2 regions of the Paenibacillus sp. FSL R7-0312 genome follow, and region 2 is predicted to be linked to the other one. Evidence: riboswitches for the same ligand, from Rfam matches in the RefSeq annotation. Region 2 holds a riboswitch; the other holds the start of a gene.
What was found. A riboswitch is a leader RNA that binds a small molecule or an ion and turns the genes downstream of it on or off. The one in region 2 is predicted to bind cyclic di-GMP.
Positions count from the first base shown of each region.

Region 1: it holds a riboswitch for cyclic di-GMP, as region 2 does, so the genes downstream of both, MKX70_RS00610 (PA14 domain-containing protein) here and MKX70_RS03755 (anti-repressor SinI family protein) in region 2, are expected to answer to the same signal.

Region 1 covers NZ_JBBORE010000001.1:141,273-144,417, forward strand. Annotated here, with positions in the region: gene MKX70_RS00610 (PA14 domain-containing protein) at 1-1,230, opposite strand, end outside; cyclic di-GMP riboswitch class I at 1,244-1,324, opposite strand; gene MKX70_RS00615 (sugar phosphate nucleotidyltransferase) at 1,462-2,835, opposite strand.
Region 2 covers NZ_JBBORE010000001.1:883,102-886,246, forward strand. Annotated here, with positions in the region: gene MKX70_RS03740 (TasA family protein) at 1-231, shown strand, start outside; gene MKX70_RS03745 (TasA family protein) at 301-891, shown strand; gene MKX70_RS03750 (helix-turn-helix domain-containing protein) at 1,068-1,400, shown strand; gene MKX70_RS03755 (anti-repressor SinI family protein) at 1,550-1,699, opposite strand; cyclic di-GMP riboswitch class I at 1,728-1,812, opposite strand; gene MKX70_RS03760 (2-oxoglutarate dehydrogenase E1 component) at 2,328-3,145, shown strand, end outside.

The DNA.
Region 1 (3,145 bases), 740 kb from region 2:
GATCGGCATTGCAGTCGGTACCGGCATTGGTGTTGCTGTCGGTACCGGCGTTGGCGTTGCTGTTGGTACCGGCGTTGGCGTTGCTGTTGGTACCGGCGTTGGCGTTGCTGTTGGTACCGGCGTTGGCGTTGCTGTTGGTACCTGCGTTGGCGTTGCTGTTGGTACCGGCGTTGACGGAGCAAATGTGCCTGCTTTATAATCGTCCCGGGTCACCGTATAGCTGTCGCTCATGAAGCTTTTGATGGTAGCATCGGTATTGGTTTCATACAGCATTTTTCCCCAGCTCATCATATATACCCAATTTTTCTGGGAGAGCTGCAGCTTTGCCGTGCTTGGCATTTGTCCATTCTCGCCAATGGCAATCGGTTTGCCATTCGCAAGGGCAAGCAGGCCGTCATGGTATTTATTCATATAATCGTTCTCATATATATCTGCCGCGAGTACATCCACCTTGTCAGCCCCCGGATAGGTCAGCGCATAAGGATCAGACCAGGCATTGGGTGCATTGGGGTTCCATACCCACAGCAGGTTGTTTAATTTATGAACGTTCACGAAACGGTCATACATAATATTCCAAAGCGAAGCAAAGTTATTTTTCTTCCCCCACCAGAACCAGTTACCGTTCATTTCGTGGTAAGGTCTCCAGAGTACGGGAACACCAGCATCCCGCAGGCTTTTAAGTGAAACTGCCACTTTGTCCAGATCTGCAATCAATGCAGTGTACTGTGTTGTACCTGGAGTAATATATTTATTGAATTCCGCCTGGCTCAGCGGTTTCTGAACATTGGACCAGAGGTATGCGGTACCGGGCAGATTCTCATGAAAAGTCATGGCTACAATGCCGCCGCCCTTATACCAGTTGATCGCGCTGTTCACAACATTTCTGCGCTGCGCCGCTGCTGTACTTTCCGATTGCCCGCTAATTACGCCCAGTTCATACCCGTGAAGAGCAGCATATTGTCCGCTGGTTCCCTTCAGCTTGTTGCTGAATTCGTCCGGACTTTCCAGATAGTCATGTTGGCCGGTAATAATGCCTTTTCCAGTGATAGAATACAGATCGTCCAGCAATCTGACTGCTTCGGTTGAAGCCTCCGGATTAACGGGCGCTTTGGAACTAGATGCAGCTTCTGCAGATGAAGGCATTCCGCCGAGTCCCAGAGGTACTGCAGTCAATAAAAGGGCCAGAGACAGCACAGTGCACAGCAAACGAGACTTACGGTAAGTTATCAAAATCCATCTTCCTTTCGGTAGCCAGGCTGCCACTCTTGCGAAGGCCCTATAGCTTTGCGTCCCTATCTTTCGATTAGGTTTGCCTTTGTCGTATTGGAAGGATTAATCCCTCTTACCGTAAGTATCGTCTCTATTTAGTTTTAATTTAGAGCAAAAATGAATTTTTCTTAATAATTGGTTCTTAATACCTGTTTTGGATTTGTAACAATTGGTTATATAGATAGATTAGACCTACGAAATAAATTGCTGCAAGGCGATATCTTCCCAATCCAAGGTGATTCGGATGTTATCTTCCTCCACCAGCTCAGAGCCGGTCTGCACTTCGATAAATTCCATATCTGTCAATGCCAGGATCGCATGCTTGGTGCCTTCCGGAATCCGTACGACATCCCCCGCCTTTACATTATGCATTTTCTCATTGAGCACAATGCTGGCTTCACCGCTGACAATGGTCCAGATTTCACTGCGTTTGTGATGCAGCTGATAGCTGATATTTTTACCTTCAGAGATAAAGATCCGCTTCGTCAGCACCTCATTACCTTCCGCATATTTCACATAATCAATTACCTTGTAGTGGCCCCAGCGGCGTTCTTCGTACATCGGTCTTTGTTCAAAAGATTTCAGCACTTCCTTAATGCGCGGGCTCTCCGCCTTGTGCGTAACCAGAATTCCGTCCGGGCTGGCGGCGATAATCAGATCCTTCGCCCCGATCACGGTGATCGGAATGTCCAGTTCGTTGATAAGGCAGGTGCCTTCGGAATCTGCAGTGACGAAACCTTTGCCAACATGATTGCTGGTCATTTCTTCGGTCAGCGTATTCCAGGTGCCCAGGTCCTTCCAGAATCCGGCGTAAGGCTGAACCACGATATTCTCTTCTTTTTCTACCACCTCATAATCAAAACTGATGGAAGCCAGCAGTTTATACTGCTTCTGCAGTTCCTCATAGTTCAGTGGCAGTCCTTTGCGCTGCAGAATATCCAGCAGATACCCAAGACGGAAAGCAAACACGCCGCAGTTCCAGAGGGCGTTCCGACTGATTAGCTCCTCAGCCTGCTTGCGGTCCGGCTTCTCCTGGAAGTGGCTGACCTGCAGATACCCGCTCGCTCCCGCTTCGGCGCTGGTAGGAATGATATAGCCGTATTTCTCGGAAGCATGCTCCGGAACTACGCCCATCAGCGCCAGATTGGCGCCGCTCTCCAGCATCGTGCTCTCCAGCTGCAGAACGGTATCGAAGAAGGACGACTCCACATAAGGGTCGACGGGCAGGATGGCTACCGTCTCGCTTGGTGAAACACCGGCGATCGAATACAGGTATGCTGCAGTCAATGCAATAGCAGGGAAGGTATCGCGCCGCTCCGGCTCAACGATAATCGGCACCCCGCTGCCCAGCTGGCTCTGAATCATCTCTACCTGGCTGCGGCCGGTAGCCAGGTAGGACGATTCCGCCATCCCTGTCTCCTGCAGCTGTCTCCATACCCGCTGTACCATGGATTCCGGTTCACCTGCCGGGCTTTCCAGTACTTTCAGAAATTGCTTCGAACGTGAATCATTGGACAAGGGCCAGAGCCGTTTACCAGAACCGCCTGATAGAAGTACTAGTTTCATAAGTGAACCCTCCTAAGTTTATGTGATGTCGCGAAAATATCGGATTGTTATTGGGAGCTGCAGATTGCGGAAAAGCTTAATGCGCTGGCTGTTATGAGAGTCACTGCAAGGAATGTTTGGACTTTCGGCCGCTGTTGCCTCCGGATTTCCTGATTAGACCGCTCTTCGCGGTAGAAATCCAGAGACAGCATATGCTTCCGAAGCTAGCTTTCCTACGGAAAGCTTTCAGGCGGACGCTAACGCTCCTACAGTTCCAAAATTCCTCTCCGTTCCATTACATAACAGCTGGGGCTATTCGCTTCGCCCGCAG
Region 2 (3,145 bases):
GTTATTTCACTGGCCGACCTTGAGCAGCAAAGTCCGGATCTTGTAGCTAAGGGAATTCTCGGCGGAATCTTTGGTGTAGAGAATGGGGGCATCAAGGCAGGCACCTCAGATAAGCTGAGCGTACAGTTTGCCTTCAAGGAAACCTTCCAGCCGCAAAACTACTATCAAGGCGATACGCTGGCCCTTACCCTGAACTTCGATGCCAATCAGGAAAAAGGCGCCCTCAAATAATCTGCCCTGTCACGCATTCCTGTTCTCTGATCTTTAAAAAACATAATATACTCGAGGAGGAAATTAATTATGGGTATCAAAAAAACATTGGGTCTTGGCGTAGCATCGGCAGCACTGGGATTGTCTTTAATCGGAGGGGGCACCTTCGCTTACTTCAGCTCCACAGCAACCAGCACGGCAACCTTCGCGGCAGGTACGCTGAAGCTCGGCTCTTCCTTCAATACACCTGTTGCCCTGACCAATCTGAAACCGGGTGATTACACCGTACGCACGTTCACCTTGTCCAATGACGGCACTCTGGATATCAAGCTCCTCACGTTGGCTACCAGCTACACCGTAACTGATGCGAAGGGAGATAATGCCGGCCAGGATCTTGGAGATCACTTCAAAATCAAACTTCTCGACAGTTCTTACACCAGCGGGCCGCTTACCGGCCATGTGCTGTCCGAAATCTCCTTGAAGGATCTGAAGAACACATCCAGCTATGATCTCGTAACGGCGGGTGTACTGCCGGGAGGCATCGCCGCTACCCAAACCAAAACCTTCAAGATTGCTTTCGAATTCGTTGACAATACACAGGATCAGAATATCTTCCAGGGTGACGGCTTGGCGCTGAACTGGACATTCAATGCTACGCAAGGTTTGGGAGAAGCCAAATAAGGCTATTAAACTATATACACAAAACGGCATATCCTCCCTCATCCGGGCTGGATATGCCGTTTTGTCTCTCCACTGCCGCCAGCTTCCGTCAGGAACAATGATTTTTGTCGGTTTTGCGAATTTTTGTTATACTGATAACAAAAAGTACGGAGGGCGTTGTAATCGTGTCAGATAACATGGGAAGCCGCATCCATAGGCTCCGTCTGGAGAAGGGTTATTCTTTATCCGAGCTTGCGGATAAGGCTGACGTGGCGAAATCATACTTAAGTAATGTTGAGCGGAATATCCAATCCAACCCCTCCATTCAATTTATCGAAAAAATCGCCGATGCACTTCAAGTATCCATTCACGTATTACTGTATGGCGGAGTTGCAGAAACTGCAGAACCGGTTCTTGATGGAGAATGGTTCAGGCTGGTACAGGATGCGATGGCCTCTGGTATAAGCAAACGTGAATTCAAGGAGTTTCTTGATTATCAGAAATGGCGGCTGGAGCAGAAGGATAACTGAAATACCCCCACAAAGTGAGGCAGCAGCTTCGATGATTACTCAGGTACTTTGATGGGACCCCGAAACAACATGTAAATTCCAACAGAAGAGGGCACAGCGTGTACACCGCTGTGCCCTCTTCTGTATGTATCCGTACAATGCTGAATGCCCTACATCGCCTGGAGTGCTTTTTCACTAAAAAAACGCCGAATCTCGTCCGCCTGGATGCCAGCCTGCTTAGCAGACATTAGCAAATGCACCCATTCTAAATCCAGATCAACTGCCTGCAGTTCGTCATTCCCCTGGTTGGACTTATCCAAGAAATCTCCTCCTAGAATTTTCGCGTCCCCAGGCAGTCCGGCCATCATAGTATTTCTACTTTAGATCCGAGACTTTGTGCCCCTGTCTTTCGGCAGGTTTACCCTTTACTGGACCCTTTACATGAAAGGATCTGAAAGAATCGATGAAACCGTTCTCCGCAATAACATTATACAAGATCTTACATGAAAAGTGTGTCGTTTTCTGGGATTTTTTTATGTTAAATCGTGAGGACCCTTAGCTAAAATTGCCAATGGCTTGTATAAATAATTCCAATTCATCTTCAATCGGTCCAAATTAGTTTAAATATACTAAATAGATTTAATCCTATAACACAATATAGAAGTAATTACCCATTTCTATGATATACAACCACCTAAATCCTTAATTTTTTTATTAACTCCAAAGATATTTTGTTCCTCCGGCCTCACCCGGATAATTTATGATTGTTCTGTATGAATTCCCTGCTGAATCATACCGTTTTGCGAACGGATTGCACGAAAGTATGAATTGATTACCCTGCCGGAAAGTAGCACAATAAGATGAGAATGAAACCGCAAACATCGCAGCTCCGCTAAGCGGTGTTCCTATATACCGCATGTGGAGTTTATCCGTTAGGAGGACCTACTCATGGCCATCAAAGAGCCCTATAACGAATCTGTCTGGAGCAAGTATTACGGTCCCAATCTGGGCTACATTCAGGAGAAATACGAGCAGTTTGTCAAGGACCCTTCTTCCGTAGAGCATCATTACCGCGATCTGTTCACAGTATCCGGCCCGCCTCCCCTGGCTCCGGATGCCGTCAAGACGCCTCCCCCCGCCATCTCGGGAGATACGGAGTGGCTCAAGAAAGCTGTTAAAGCTTCCAAGCTAATGGCTAACATTCGAATATACGGCCATATGGCTGCCGATATCGATCCGCTGGAGCGGAGCACCAACCCGATGGCGAAATGGCTGGAGATCGAGACCTATGAGCTGACGCGCGAAGATCTGAATGCCCTGCCGGCTTCGCTGATCTGGGAGAATGCCCCTGAGGGCGTGCATACCGCTATGGATGCCGTTCACAGAATGCGCCAGGCCTACACACAGACCATCGCCTATGAATTCGGGCATGTGCATGACGAGCGTGAGCTGCGCTGGCTCAACAGCCAGGCGGAATCCACGACGTCGCCTGCTCCACTGAACCATGCGGAACGCAAAGAGCTGCTGAAACGCCTGATTCAGGTAGAACAGTTCGAGACCTTCCTGCACAAGACCTTCGTCGGCCAGAAGCGCTTCAGCCTGGAAGGCAATGATGCGCTCGTACCTATGCTGGATGAAATTGTCCGCGCTGCCGCACATGACGGCGCTGAGCATATCCTGATGGGTATGGCCCACCGCGGAAGACTTAATGTGCTGGCCCACATTCTGGGCAAACCTTATGATATTATTTTCTCGGAATTCCATCA